Regions from separate parts of the Mammaliicoccus fleurettii genome, predicted to be linked through region 1. Evidence: predicted binding sites of a transcription regulator. Region 1 holds the regulator's gene; each other region holds the start of a gene.
The links. Region 1 encodes CtsR, which represses protease genes until heat stress. Its sites were predicted from a motif close to ATGGTCAATAAAGGTCAAACA; they were not measured.

Region 1 (5,492 bases):
TGATCATGGATGTGGTGAACGCTGAACAAGCTAAGTTAGCTGAAGAAGCTGGTGCTGTTGCTGTAATGGCATTAGAACGAGTTCCATCTGATATTAGAGCTGCTGGTGGCGTAGCAAGAATGGCTGATCCACGTATAGTAGAAGAAGTAATGAATGCAGTTTCAATTCCCGTTATGGCAAAAGGTAGAATCGGTCATATAACAGAAGCACGCGTTCTAGAATCAATGGGCGTGGATTACATAGATGAGTCAGAAGTGTTAACACCTGCTGACGAAGAGTATCACTTAAAAAAAGATGATTTTACAGTACCATTTGTATGTGGTTGCCGTAACTTAGGTGAAGCTGCTCGTAGAATTGGTGAAGGTGCAGCAATGTTACGTACAAAAGGTGAACCGGGTACAGGTAATATTGTAGAAGCTGTTCGTCATATGAGACAAGTTAAATCTGAAGTGCGCAAATTAGTGGTCATGAGTGATGATGAGATTATGACTGAAGCGAAAAATATTGGTGCACCATATGAAATCTTAAAAGAAATTAAAGACTTAGGTCGTCTACCAGTTGTAAACTTTGCTGCAGGAGGCGTTGCAACACCAGCTGATGCGGCATTAATGATGGAGCTTGGAGCTGATGGTGTATTCGTAGGTTCAGGTATTTTTAAATCAGAAGCACCTGAAAAATTTGCAAAAGCTATCGTTCAAGCAACTACACATTATCAAGATTATAAATTGATTGCTGAACTATCAAAAGAATTAGGGCCAGCTATGAAAGGTTTAGATATCAATCAATTATCATTAGAAGAACGTATGCAAGAGCGTGGATGGTAATATGAGAATAGGTGTTTTAGGCTTACAAGGTGCAGTAAGAGAGCATATTAAGCATATAGAACAAGCTGGACATGAAGGTATTATAATTAAGACTGTAAACCAGTTAAATGAAATAGATGGTCTTGTATTACCAGGTGGAGAATCAACGACTATGCGAAGATTAATGGATTTATATCATTTCACTGAAACACTCAGGAATAGTGACTTACCAATGTATGGTACATGTGCAGGACTTATACTGTTAGCGAAGGAAGTAGTAGGTCAGGAAAGTCATTTGAATAAATTAAATGTAGTTGTTGAAAGAAATTCCTTTGGTAGACAGGTGGATAGCTTTGAACAGAAATTAGATGTAGAAGGTATAGAAGAAGCGGTTAATGCTGTCTTTATACGTGCTCCTCATATACAATCAGCTCGTGAAGGAGTAGAAGTATTATCTACAGTTGAAGATAGAATTGTAGCCGTCAGACAAAATCAATACTTAGGTATATCTTTCCACCCAGAACTTACAGATGATTATAAGATTATGAAATATTTCATAGAAGAAATTGTTGAACAGTATCAAGTAAAACAACCACATTAAAATAAAAATCATTTTGGTAACTCTTAGACTTTGTTGGCATTTTTTTGCGCATGCTTTCCTCGGGCATATAAGAGTTGAGTTAAAAGTAGTACTAGGCAAAGTTGCTGATAAGGGTAGCGTTAAAAGCAGTACTGGGCAAAACTGCTGATAAGGTTAGTGTTAAAAGCAGTTCTAGGTAAAATTGCTGATAAGGTTAGTGTTAAAAGCAGTTCTAGGTAAAATTGCTTATAAGGTTAGTGTTAAAAGCAATTCTAGGCAAAACTGCTGATAAGAGTTGAGTTAAAAGCAGTACTAGGCAAAGTTGCTGATAAGGGTAGTGTTAAAAGCAGTACTAGGTAAAATTGCTGATAAGGTTAGTGTTAAAAGCAGTTCTAGGCAAAGTTGCTGATAAGGGTAGTGTTAAAAGCAGTACGAGGTAAAATTGCTGATAAGAGTATCTATAAAAGCAGATTTGATTACAAAATAGAGCTTAAGACATAAATATCCTAAAACTTTAAAAAGAGCAGAAATTCATTATTAAAATTGAATTTCTGCTCTTATTTTTATATAAATAGATATTGTTAGCGATTTTGTAAGTGCTGACGCCTGAGGGAATAGTATGAGTGAGAGACTACAGGCTCGAGCCATACCCCTAGGCAAGCATGCACGAACAAAATCGTAAACTCCATAAAAAAATAAGCATATCACTGTAAACTTTAAAAAATCAGTTCAGTGACATGCTTATTTATTTTGTGTTGGGATTTATGTCCCAACCTCCTTACTTTATTATAAGAAGAATCCAGCGATTGTTGCTGATAAGAATGATACAAGCGTAGCACCGTATAATAATTTTATACCAAAGCGTGCAACGTTATCCCCTTGTTTATCATTTAATGATTTTACAGCACCAGCGATGATACCAATTGATCCAAAGTTTGCAAATGAAACTAAGAATACAGAAATGATACCATTTGCTCTTTCAGAAATATCTGCCTCAGGTAAAATACCCATTGCTACGAATTCGTTTGAAAGAACTTTTGTTGCCATGATACTACCAGATTGTACTGCATCTGCCCATGGAATACCTGCTAAGAAAGCAAATGGTGCAAATACAAATCCAATTAAAGTTTGGAAGTCCCAAGAAACTGAACCACCAGAAACAAATGAGAAGATATTAGATGTAACACCATTTAAAAGACCAATTAATGCTACATAACCGATTAACATAGCTGCAACGATAACAGCTACTTTGAAACCGTCTAAAATATATTCTCCTAACATTTCGAAGAAGGACTGTTTTTCTTCTGATTCTTGAATCATAATGTCATCTTCTTTAGGATCTACTGTATATGGATTAATGATTGAAGCCATAATAAATCCACCAAATAAGTTTAATACAATTGCTGTTACAACATATCTTGGTTCAACCATTGTAAAGTACGCTCCGATAATGGATGCAGAAACTGTTGACATAGCTGAAGCAGTTAATGTGTACATACGATGTTTAGGAATTAAAGGAAGTTGTTTCTTAATTGAAATAAACACTTCTGATTGACCTAAAATCGCAGATGCAACTGCATTATATGATTCTAATTTTCCCATACCATTTATTTTAGAAATAACTAATCCTAAATATTTAATGATAAGCGGTAATACTTTAATATATTGTAAGATACCAATAAGTGCTGAAACAAATACGATTGGCATCAATACATTAAGGAAATAAACTGAAACAGGTTTGTCGGACTTTGGATCAATATTTGCCATACCGTCAAACACAAAATTTATCCCTTCCATAGCTTTTGCTATGATATAACTAAATCCATTCGAAATGCCACCTATGATAGTTAATCCACCTGTTGTTTTTAATAATAAGAAAGCAAATATAAACTGGATTACAATCATTAATCCTATATACTGCCATCTGACACGCATTTTATCTGAACTTACAATCCATGCTAGAAATAGGAATAATAAGATACCGATAATCCCGATAATATAATGCATAATTGACACACCTTTCCCCTAAAATTCTCTCTTTGATAACCTACTTTACATGATAACTCATTTCTTTTGAAAGCGGTATATTTTTTTGAATATTTTTAGAGAAACAAATTAATTGAAATAATAAAGTACAAAACATATAATATAGTCAAAGAAGGTCAAAAGAGGTGATGATTAATGCACAATATGTCGGATATCATTGAGCAATACTTAAAGCAATTGCTGGAAGAGGCTCAAGGTGATGTCGTTGAAATAAAACGTGCGCATATTGCTGAAAAGTTTGATTGTGTACCTTCCCAGTTAAACTATGTTATAAAAACAAGATTTACTAATGAGCACGGTTACGCTATTGAAAGTAAAAGAGGCGGTGGAGGTTATATTCGTATTTCAAAAGTCGAGACGAATAATCAATCAGCATTTATTAGACATTTAATAGATTTGACAGGTGATCAAATATCACAAGCAAATGCATTTAGAATCGTTGACGGATTATTTCAAAATGACTTAATTACGGATAGAGAGAAAAAAATGATTGTTCAAACGCTTCATAGAGATACATTACAAATAGAAATACCATATAGAGACATCATTCGAGCAAATATATTGAAACGTATACTTGCCGTTATACATTATAGTTAAAAAGGAGTGACAGTATGCTTTGTGAAATTTGTGGTAAAGAAGAAGCAACAATTCAATTAACATCGGCTGGTAAGAAACATAAAACTGAACAGTGGATTTGTAAAAACTGTGCTTCAGAACATTTTTATTTCCAAGATGATCAAATGAATGACCAAAATTTAGATCAGGAATTTGTAGTGAATCAATTTTTACAATATCTTGTAGGGAAGCACGGTATTAACTTTAAACAAGTTCAACCACAAGAAGAAAAGCACTGTCCTACTTGTGGTATGACGTTAACTGATATTGCTAAAGTAGGTAAGTTCGGTTGTCATGACTGTTATGAAACATTTAAAGATGATGTACCTCAAATTATTAGAAGAGTTCAAGCAGGAAGTGGTGAACATACAGGTAAAATACCTGTTTCATCAAGAAGTAAAATTCAACTTAAGCAACAAATAGCTGAAAAAGAAAAAATCTTACAAGGTCTAATTGAAGAACAAGCTTTTGAAGATGCTGCTATTGTGAGAGATGAAATTAAAGCTTTGAAAGCAGAAGGTGAGGTCAAGTAGATGGAAGAACATGTTAATGAACATATTAGCGATTGGATGAAAGGTACAGACGATACGCCAATTGTAATGAGTTCCAGAATAAGACTTGCTCGAAACCTTCAAGACGAAGTTCATCCGCTCAAATATGAAGATGACGAAACAGGAAGTCATGTAATTGATAAAGTTAGTAAGGCATTATCAAATTTAAAACTTACAAAGTTATCTGATTTAAGTGAACTTGAGCAAAGTAAGTTAGTATTTAAACATTTAATTAGCCCAGCACTTATGAAACAGAAATTTGGTGCAGTATTATTAAATGAAGATGAATCAACAAGTGTCATGATTAATGAAGAAGACCATGTAAGGATACAAGTAATGGGCAACAATCTTGTGTTAAATGAGCTTTATGACACAGCATCTAAATTAGATGATGAGTTAGACAAACATTTAACTATTTCATATGATGAGCAACATGGATTTTTAACAACATGTCCAACTAACATTGGGACAGGCTTAAGAGCAAGTGTAATGTTGCATTTACCTGGACTCAGCATTATGAAACGTATGAAAAGAATTGGCCAAGCAATAAATCGATTTGGTTATACAATTAGGGGTATATATGGAGAAGGAACTGGTGCCTTAGGTCATGTATATCAAATATCAAATCAATTAACACTCGGTAAGACTGAGGAAGAAATCATTGAAGATTTAACACAAATTGTTGAACAGATTATTAGCGAGGAAGAACAAATTCGACAAAGACTTGATAGATTTAACTATATGGAAACGAAAGATAGAGTACATCGTGCCAAAGGTATCTTAAAGTCAGCTCGGTTAATATCTGTTGAAGAAGCGTCACTTAGGTTAAGTGAAATGAAACTTGGTATCGATTTAGGTCATATCGAGAGCAATAACTTTAATTTTGATAATTTAATG
Region 2 (5,492 bases), on a different contig from region 1:
ATTTCATTGTCATACCAAGATACAGTTTTAACTAATTGACGATCTCCAACAGTCATTACACGAGTTTGAGTTGCATCGAATAATGAACCGTAAGTGATACCAATGATATCAGAAGATACGATTTCATCTTCAGTGTAACCGAATGAATCATTTGTAGCATTTTTCATTGCTGCATTGATTTCTTCTACTGAAACTTCTTTGTCTAATACTGCAGTTAATTCAGTTACTGAACCAGTTGCTACTGGTACACGTTGAGCTGATCCATCTAATTTACCTTTTAATTCTGGAATTACTAAGCCGATAGCTTTAGCAGCACCAGTTGAGTTAGGTACGATGTTTTGAGCCGCAGCACGAGCACGACGGAAGTCACCTTTAGAATGTGGAGCGTCTAAAGTATTTTGGTCACCAGTGTATGCGTGGATAGTCATCATTAAACCTTCTACGATACCGTATTGATCATTTAATACTTTAGCCATTGGAGCTAAACAGTTAGTTGTACAAGATGCACCAGAAACGATTTCTTCTGAACCATCTAATTCGTCATGGTTAACGTTATAAACGATAGTTTTTAAATCGCCTGAAGCTGGAGCTGAAATTAATACTTTTTTAGCACCTGCATCGATGTGAGCTGAAGCTTTTTCTTTGTCAGCGAAGAAACCAGTACATTCTAATACTACGTCGATATCTAAATCGCCCCATGGTAATTCTTTAGGGTTAGGATTTTCGAAAGTTTTGATTTCTTTACCGTTTACGCGGAATCCGCCTTCGATAACTTCTACTTCGTCTTTGAAACGGCCTTGTGTAGAATCATATTTTAATAAATGAGCTAACATTGCGTCATCTGTTAAATCGTTGATTGCTACTACTTCGATGTTTTCTACTTCTTGTAATCTTCTAAATGCTAAACGACCTATTCTGCCAAATCCATTAATTGCTACTTTAGTTGCCATTATTGATGGCCTCCTTTATATTTGTTATTTCAAAAAGGCGATTAAACCTTTTATTCCAAGTTAATCATTGCTTTTGCAGCACCTTCATCTGTTATAAGGATAGTATTCTTAGGTGCTATCTCAAGATAAGCCTTAATAGCTTCTGCTTTAGAAGCACCCCCTGCTACTGCAAAAATATTTGTCTTAGTTGCTAAATCTTCTAGTTGCAAACCGATTGTTTTAACGCGATGTACGACTTCACCTTTGGAATTAAAATAATATCCAAAAGCTTCTCCGACTGCATGATGATGTTTCAATTGGCTTAATACTTCTTCTGATGTTTTTCTTCTTTGTGCCATCTTCAGCGCATCACCAATACCGTGAATTATAAAATCTGAATGACGTATTGCATCAAGCACCTCTATTACTGCAGGTTCTGTCAACAACGTTTCATACGAACTTTCACTTACTTGGTCAGGAACATACAAGACCTTATACGACCCACCTGTTCGATTTGCCATACTTGCACAAATTGTATTAGCCTGGAATACTACGTTTTCTCCCAAACCACCACGCGCTGGCGTGAACAAAATGTCTTTATTCAATGGATGTAATGACTCACTAACTCTAGCCATTGTTGAACCACCCGTTACTGAAACTGAAGCTCGATCATACAATGACTGTTCTAGTAGTTCTGCTGTAACATTACCCATTTCTGCTTTAACCATCTCATCTGAATCCGAATTACCTCTCACTATATGTGCTTTCACACCATATCGATTAAATATTTCATCCTCAATATGATTAAAGCTAGAATAAAGTGTTAAATAATGTGATAACGAAGAAAGAATTTGTTCACCTGTTTCGGTCAATTTCATGCCTGTTGATTGAACGCTGAGTAAATCTTGTTGTTTTAACATTTCAATTTCAGTTCTCAATACCCGTTCAGTAATATTCATAACATCACTTAACGATCTTCGACCAATAGGTTGTTTCTTCTCAATCGTCGATAAGATATTAAAGCGTCGATACATCTTGTCAATCAAGTCAGGAACGAGTCTATGTTGTACCTTTAATAAATCTTCCATAAACAAGTCGCCTCCTCTAAGATTAACAGATGGGCATAATCTAACCTAGGTTAGACGTTTTTCGTCCCATGCGGGTCAAAAAAATAATATCTGTTTACAGTTTTATAATACACCCATGACTATAAGATTGCAAGATAAATGCGTTACTCTTTATTTCAATTCATCATACGCCTCAATCAATGTAACAAAATCCACGTTTCCTTCTTGTAAGACAACACCGTTATACTCAACTACTGGTACTCTAAGCATATATTTTTCATGTAATGTATCATCTTCTTCTATATTAATAGTAACAATTTTAATTTCATGATCATATTCATCTCTGAAAAAATCTAATTGTATTTTTGCATCGTCACATAAACCGCAATTTGAACCAATATAAAATTTGATATCCATAAAATCATCCTTCGTTATAATAAGCCTCCCCGAGACGAATCGAACGCCCATTTCAAGAACCGGAATCTTGCGTGTTATCCTTTACACTACGGAGAGATAAATCTTAATTATTAATTTATAATCACTTAACATCTTACGAATATAATAGAAGTATCAACTATAAGGAGTGAAGAATTATGACCACTAATCAAGCAGAAAACATCATTCGAAAAAGATGTGAACATTTTAATATGCAAGTCACTCAAATTCACTGCACTCAGCTTGTTGATTACGGAAACTATTATATCATTTATGCAAACATTGACAACATTTGTCGCAAATTTCCTGTGTATAAATCAGCTATTTAAGTTATAATATTCATCAGTAGGTCATATATTTTGACCATGTTTGACTTTATAGTGTATGATATGGTCATTAAGATATTCAAAGGAGGATTTAACTGATGAATTTAATACCAACAGTTATAGAAACAACAAATCGTGGGGAACGCGCTTATGATATTTACTCACGTTTATTGAAAGACCGCATTATTATGTTAGGATCAGCTATTGATGACAATGTAGCGAACTCAATCGTATCACAATTGTTATTTTTACAAGCACAAGATTCTGAGAAAGACATTTATTTATATATTAACTCACCAGGCGGAAGTGTAACAGCTGGTTTTGCTATTTATGATACAATTCAACATATTAAACCAGATGTACAAACAATTTGTATCGGTATGGCAGCATCAATGGGTTCATTCCTATTATCAGCTGGTGCAAAAGGTAAACGTTTCGCATTACCTAACAGTGAAGTGATGATTCACCAACCATTAGGTGGCGCACAAGGACAAGCTACAGAAATTGAAATCGCAGCTCGTCACATTTTACGTACTCGTGAAAAATTAAACAAAATTTTATCTGAAAGAACTGGACAACCAATTGAAAAAATTGAAAAAGACACAGATCGTGATAACTTCTTAACAGCTGATGAAGCTAAAGAATACGGTTTAATCGATGATGTAATGCATCCAGAAGATATGAAATAAATTTAATATACAAAAAACACCCGAAACTTAAGTTTTGGGTGTTTTTTTGTAGTTTAGCGAAATTAATCTACGTCTTGACTCTTTTTAAAATTTGCAAATTCTGATTAACTAACATCTTGCTAAGGTCATTAATTCTATATTAAAAAGTCCAGGCAATCGACTATGTCTGGGCTTTTTTCTTATTAGCTTATTTTATTGTTTCGCCGCTTCTAATTTTATCTGCCATTTCATTGAGTTTACGTAGTCTATGGTTTATACCTGATTTAGATATTTTTCCTGTACTCACCATTTCTCCTAATTCTTTGATAGATACATCTTGGTTATCTATTCTTAATTTCGCTACTTCTCGTAACCGATCCGGTAAATTATCGATTCCAATTTCTTTATCTATAAGTTTAATGCTTTCTACTTGTTTCATTGCAGCACTTACTGTTTTATTTAAATTAGCTGTTTCGCAATTAACTAATCTATTTACAGAATTTCTCATGTCACGAATAATTCTAACATCTTCAAATTTAAGTAATGCTTGATATCCGCCAATTAAGCTTAAAAAGTCAGCTATTTTTTCTGCTTCTTTTAAATAACTGATATAACCTTTTTTACGTTCTAACTGTTTAGCGTTTAAACCATATTGATTCATTAATGCTGTTAAATCCGCTGAATGTTCTTCATATAATGAAAAAATTTCAAGGTGATAAGAAGATGTTTCTGGATTATTCACCGATCCTCCTGCTAAAAACGCACCTCTTAAGTAACTTCTTTTACAACAATCTTTTTGTAAAATATCTTTATCTATTTCTTGTTTAAACATACCTTCTTGTAGTATACCTAACTCATCTAATATTTCTTTAGCTTTTACTTTTATTCTACTGATATATATATTATTTTTTTTAAGTTTCATTTTCTTTCTTACTAATAATTCTACTTCCACTCCGAAGCATTTTTTTATGAGCGAAAATATACGGCGTGCTATCGCTGCATTTTCAGTTTGTACATTTATGACAAATTGTTGATTAGAAATACTCAAATTCCCATTCATTCTAATCAAAGCTGAAAGTTCTGCTTTTGCGCAACAGTCATCTACTTCAATTCTTGTTAATTCATTTTTCATTTCTGAAGCAAAGCTCACAGCAGATCATCCTTTCTTAATTTATATGTACATAAAAATAATGATATGCCGAAAGACATATCATACGTTTTGTATCTATTTTATCTTACATGGAATAGCCGGGCGTATCAAGTTTTTCAACTTATACAATTGATTATTTTTTTGTAGCCTCTTTGATTACACCAAATAACAACATTATTAAACCAATTATTAAGAAACTTATACCTATTTGTTGATTTGCAATTAAACCAATAAGCAGAAATATACAACCTATTAATACCATCATGATTTGAACATTCTTCATCAATGATCACCTCTTTTTGAAAGCTCTTACATTGATTCTACTTTATTTCTATATAAAAATATAGAGCGCGGGACAGAAATCTCATTCTAAAAAAAGATGTCATTATCCTACCCTCTATATTTCAAATTTATTTGTCTATCTTATATTGTATTGTACTAATTTCTCGTAAAGCTATTTCGTATATAAGTTGAGCAAGCACTTTATTATTATGTCTAATATATTGATGAGGCGTAATGCTCACTAAATTATTGTCGTGTATGCATTGTACACCCATCTCTTTTAATTTATCTCCATCAAAATGAACTTGCTTTGCATCTTCTTCTTCATATCTCATTAAAATATCTTTATTAAAGCGTTCATTTTGACAGATTACAAAATCGATAAATTCTTGGCCAACATGATCATGAATAGCTTTCACGTGGTCACTAACTGAATATCCAGTTGTTTCACCTTTTTGAGTCATAAGATTACATACATATAACCTTTCAGCATCAGTATGTATAATAGCGTCTTTAACTTTATCTAAAATCAAATTAGGTATTATACTTGTATATAGTGATCCTGGTCCCATAACGATTAAATCCGCTTCTTCTATTGCATCAATGGCTTCTTTCATTGGTTCGATATCTTCAGG
Region 3 (5,492 bases), on a different contig from region 1:
TTTCTCGATTGGAACGAGTTTTCCTTCTTCTACATGTAGCAACGGTTTGATATTTAATAAATTACCTAAAAATGCCTGACCTTTAGACAATCTACCGCCACTTGCTAAATAATTTAAGTCTTTTACTGTGAATAAATGTCTTATTTTATCTAGTTTATTTTTAATATATTTATCTAATTCTTCGAAACTATAATTCTGTTCGATTTTATCTTGTACATCGAGTATAAGCTTGCCACATCCCATAGAAGCACTTAAAGTATCATAGATTGTTAAATCAAGATTAGGATAATCCTCTTTAACTTGTTCTTTTACTAGACAAGCAGTTTGATATGTTCCACTTAATGCACTACTAAAAGCTAAATAAATAGCTTGTTCATTATTTTCAGCAATTTCAGTGAATACTTTAGTCATTTGTTCCATAGTTGCTTGGTTAGTCTTAGGGTGTTTATTATTTTTAATAGCAGCTAATACTTCATCGTTTGATATTTCATATTGATCAACTTTACTTTCATTGTCGATGACTATTCCATAAGGTAAAAAGTAGAATCCGTATTTTTCAATTTGAGATAATGTTAAATCTGATCCACTGTCTACTATCATTTTCATTTGAATAACCCCTTACATATTTAGTCCAAAATGTTTGTTTAAGTATTTTCCGATACCATCATTATTATTAGTGTCTGTAACTTCGTTTGCTATTTCTTTAAGTTCAGGTATAGCATTACCCATAGCAATTCCATAATTAGCAAATTGAATCATTTCATTGTCATTATCTTCATCGCCAAATGCAATAATATTATCAAAATCTACATTCAAATATTCAGCAACATATTTCACAGCTTTACCTTTATTAATACCCTTTTTAACAATTTCAATAACTGGAAATGGTGCTCCCCAACGACGATGTTCAATAAATTCAGCATAATGTTTGTTTAAATGTTTTTTTATGTTAGGAATTTCATCATCTTCTGCTTGAATCAATAAACTTGTAGGTGATTCCGTAAGTAACTCATTTAATTTACCATATTTAATTTCAGGATTACCCATGCTGAAACCTTCAAATAATGTTTGGTCATAGTTATTAATATAAACTTGATCTCTTACTTCTGCTATAATATTTTTAACATTAAGTTGGCTAATATCTTGAAAAATTTTAGAAGCTATACGTGCATCAAATTGTTCATGTTTAGGTTCAAATCTATTGTCAGTCGGATGATGAATATATGCGCCGTTAAAATTAATAATAGGTGTATTCATATCCATTGCTCTATAATAATCTACACTTGCTCGATATGGTCTACCAGTTGAAATAATGATTTCATGACCAGCTTTTTTTAAATATTGTAGTACTCTTTTTGTATAAGGTGAGATGTGCTTTTCATCGTTTAATAATGTGCCATCTAAATCTAAACAGATTAAATGTTTTTCCATATCGATAACTCCTTAGTCATTTTCTTTTTGATACATACTATAATATCATATCATTTTCTTTAACCAATGCTTTAAATTTGATATATTATATGTAGTAACTTTTAGAATGAGGTGAAAATATGGAAGAAGCAATGAAAGATAGTATCATTGGTGCACTTGAAAATGTAATTGACCCAGAACTAGGAATTGACATAGTTAACTTAGGTCTTGTATATAATGTAGACTTAGACGACGAAGGATTATGTACAGTAGAAATGACATTAACTTCAATGGGTTGTCCGATGGGGCCACAAATTATAGATCAAGTTAAAACAGCATTAGCTGAATTACCTGAAATTAAAGAAACAGAAGTAAATATTGTCTGGAATCCACCATGGGGCAAAGACAAAATGTCACGATACGCTAAAATTGCATTAGGTGTAAGCTAATAGAATAAAGAAAAAGCCTAGGAGAAATCCTTGGCTTTTTTTTGGTTTAATTCAATAACAACGCACGAAGACTCCAGAGATATCGTACGATTCAGCGCAAATCCGTATCAAATCTAGCTCAAATCCAGCTCAATATATGTTATAGCTCTATTCAATCCTACAAATTGATAAAGGACAATTTTCACAGTTTATGGATTTTTTTAAGTATTCAAGGTCGTGTATTGTAATTCTTTTATGATTGACGGATACGATATTTTCTTTTTTTAAATAGCTCAACATTCGATTTACACTTTCTCTTGTGACGTTGCAAAAATTAGCTAATTCGTGATTTGTTAAATCGACATTAATCAATATACTATCTCCAACTTGAATACCGTATGTGTTTGATAACTTTATAAGTATAGAATAGAATGCGCCAGTTTTTCCTAATGTATAAACATCTCTTATTAAATATTCATTCTTTTCATTTTCGTTTTGTACCCACAATAACCATTCGTATTTAAGTACTTCATCATTTAAAATCGCTTCTTCAAATTGAATTTTGGGTATGCTATATACGATGGCTTCTTCTTTTACTCTAGCTGATAGGGTATGTTTTTTTCTACCGCAAAATAAAGTGGTGGATCCAAAGATGCTATGACGTCCAAGTAGTTTAGTGTTAAATTCTTTACCATCTTCCATCACACGATGTGTAATAACTTTTCCTTCAGAAATAACGTAAATATGGTTACATAAGTCCTCAGTATGGTATATATAATGGTGAGTATGAAAATGTAACTTTTGTCCATGTGTTTTAATGTATTCAATAACTGAAGCTGCTTCTGTATATGTAGTTTGCAAAAGATCACTTCCCCGTTTATTTTCATTTATATTTTACCATAAAATGTAAGTGAAAAGGTTTGTAATTTTGATGCTTTATATTTGTCAAAGAAGGTCAAACGGTATATAATCAAATTAAGGTCAAAGATAGTCAAACTATTAGACTGATGAAAAATTTAAAGAGGTGATACATTTGGATATTAATCAAATGACTTATTCAGTTCAAAGTGTTATCGAGAAAGCGCAACAATTATCACAATCATATGAACTACAAAATATTGAAATAGAAGCTGTATTATTATCAGCATTAAATGAAGATGAAAGTATTTTCAAAAGAACATTAGACAGAGCTCAAATTGATACAGACGAATTAGAAAGTAAATATAAACAAAAGTTAAATCAATATTCAGTAGTTAAAGGCGATAACATCCAATACGGACAATATATTTCTCCTAAACTTAATGAATTATTTAACAAAGCTAATCAAATTAAAGAAGAAATGCAAGACGACTTTATGTCTATGGAGCATATTTTAAAAGCATCTATAGAAGTCGATCAAACAACTAAAGATATAGTTGGTAATAAAAAAGAAGTTATAAATGAAATTATTAATAAAATAAGAGGGGGTAATAGAGTGACATCACAAAATCCTGAAGTACAATATGAAGCATTATCTAAATATGGAAGAGATTTAGTTGAAGAAGTTAGAAAAGGGAATATGGATCCAGTTATTGGTAGAGATGAAGAAATTCGAAATACTATTCGAATATTGAGCAGAAAAACTAAAAATAACCCAGTATTAATTGGTGAACCTGGTGTAGGTAAAACAGCAATCGTTGAGGGATTAGCACAACGTATAGTTAGACGAGATGTTCCAGATTCACTTTTAGATAAGACAATATTTGAATTAGATTTATCAGCATTAGTAGCTGGTGCTAAGTTTAGAGGTGAATTTGAAGAAAGATTAAAAGCTGTCTTAAAAGAAGTAAAAGAGTCTGAAGGTAGAATTTTACTTTTCATTGATGAAATTCATATGCTAGTTGGTGCAGGTAAAACGGATGGTGCAATGGATGCAGGTAACATGCTTAAACCGATGTTAGCTAGAGGTGAATTGCATTGTATCGGCGCAACAACGTTAAATGAATATCGACAATACATTGAAAAGGATTCTGCATTAGAAAGACGTTTCCAAAAAGTGAATGTTAAAGAACCAGACTTAGAAGATACGATTTCAATTTTAAGAGGTTTAAAAGAAAGATATGAAGTTCACCACGGTGTACGTATACAAGATAGAGCATTAGTTGCAGCAACAGAACTATCAGATCGATATATAACTGATCGATTCTTGCCAGATAAAGCGATAGACTTAGTAGACCAAGCTTGTGCAACTATTAGAACAGAAATGGGCTCTAATCCTACAGAATTAGATGCTGTAAACAGACGTGTTATGCAACTTGAAATTGAAGAAAATGCACTTAAATCTGAATCTGATCAAAGTAGTCAAATTCGATTATCAGAACTTCAAAAAGAATTGGCAGATGAAAAAGAAAAACAACAACAATTACAAAGTAAAGTTGAACAAGAAAAAGAACAAATCAAATCTCTTCAAGATAAAAGAGCAGAGTTAGACGAAAGTAAACAAGCGTTAGAAAATGCAGAAAATCAATATGATTTAGGTAAAGCTGCCGAACTTAAACATGGTAGAATACCTCAAATAGAAGCTGAATTAAAAGAACTTGAAAATGAATTTGCAGAAGAAACAGGTTCTGATCATGATAGATTAATTAGAGAAGTAGTAACAGATGAAGAAATTGGTTATATTGTAAGTCAATGGACAGGAATCCCTGTTTCAAGATTAGTTGAGACTGAAAGAGAGAAATTGCTTAAACTATCAGATATATTACATGAGAGAGTTGTAGGTCAAGACGAAGCAGTAGATTTGGTCTCTGACGCAGTAGTTAGAGCAAGAGCAGGTATTAAAGATCCAAATAGACCAATTGGTAGTTTCTTATTCTTAGGACCAACAGGGGTTGGTAAAACTGAACTAGCTAAGACATTAGCCGCAACTTTATTTGACTCTGAGAAACATATGATAAGAATAGATATGAGTGAGTATATGGAAAAACACTCAGTTGCAAGATTAATTGGTGCACCTCCAGGCTATGTAGGTTATGAAGAAGGCGGTCAATTAACAGAAGCAGTAAGAAGACAACCTTATTCAGTAATTCTTTTAGACGAGATAGAAAAAGCTCATAATGATGTATTTAACGTATTGCTACAATTATTGGATGAAGGTAGATTAACAGATGCAAAAGGTCGAAGTGTTGACTTTAAAAATACAATCATTATTATGACAAGTAATATAGGTTCCCAATATTTATTAGATGGTGTAACAGATGAAGGTGAAATCGATGAAGCAGCTAAAAAACAAGTAAATGAAAGTTTACATGCATACTTCAAACCGGAAATATTAAATAGAATGGATGACATCGTACTATTTAAACCATTATCAATTAAAGATATGAGCTACATTGTCGACCACATTATTACTAATTTAAATATTAGATTAGAAGATCAACACATTAAAATTAATGTAGATCAAGAAGTTAAAGAATGGATCGCACAAAAAGCATATGAGCCACAATTTGGAGCAAGACCTTTAAAACGATTTGTTCAAAGACAAATTGAAACACCATTAGCGAGAATGATGATAGGTCAAGAAATGAAAGAAGGCACTATTATAGATGTACATCTGGTTGAAGACGAAGTGAAATTTGAAATAAATGAATAAAAAAATTCCCGTCAACTAAAATT

Region 2: clpP (ATP-dependent Clp endopeptidase proteolytic subunit ClpP) is a predicted target of CtsR. The motif match lies at 2,788-2,808, and genes of this name have one in related genera.
Region 3: clpB (ATP-dependent chaperone ClpB) is a predicted target of CtsR. The motif match lies at 2,780-2,800, and genes of this name have one in related genera.

What each region holds. Positions count from the first base shown of each region.
Region 1 covers NZ_MWJM01000010.1:3,779-9,270, forward strand. The annotation lists gene pdxS (pyridoxal 5'-phosphate synthase lyase subunit PdxS) at 1-824, shown strand, start outside; gene pdxT (pyridoxal 5'-phosphate synthase glutaminase subunit PdxT) at 826-1,404, shown strand; gene B2G86_RS08935 (NupC/NupG family nucleoside CNT transporter) at 2,170-3,390, opposite strand; gene B2G86_RS08940 (CtsR family transcriptional regulator) at 3,565-4,026, shown strand; gene B2G86_RS08945 (excinuclease ABC subunit B) at 4,041-4,577, shown strand; gene B2G86_RS08950 (protein arginine kinase) at 4,578-5,492, shown strand, end outside.
Region 2 covers NZ_MWJM01000006.1:160,311-165,802, reverse strand. The annotation lists gene gap (type I glyceraldehyde-3-phosphate dehydrogenase) at 1-950, opposite strand, end outside; gene B2G86_RS06970 (sugar-binding transcriptional regulator) at 1,001-2,017, opposite strand; gene B2G86_RS06965 (glutaredoxin family protein) at 2,168-2,413, opposite strand; gene clpP (ATP-dependent Clp endopeptidase proteolytic subunit ClpP) at 2,856-3,446, shown strand; gene whiA (DNA-binding protein WhiA) at 3,634-4,575, opposite strand; gene B2G86_RS13380 (hypothetical protein) at 4,709-4,858, opposite strand; gene B2G86_RS06950 (gluconeogenesis factor YvcK family protein) at 4,986-5,492, opposite strand, start outside.
Region 3 covers NZ_MWJM01000003.1:16,038-21,529, forward strand. The annotation lists gene B2G86_RS03060 (DegV family protein) at 1-606, opposite strand, end outside; gene B2G86_RS03065 (Cof-type HAD-IIB family hydrolase) at 619-1,431, opposite strand; gene B2G86_RS03070 (metal-sulfur cluster assembly factor) at 1,551-1,859, shown strand; gene B2G86_RS03075 (Crp/Fnr family transcriptional regulator) at 2,007-2,699, opposite strand; gene clpB (ATP-dependent chaperone ClpB) at 2,872-5,469, shown strand.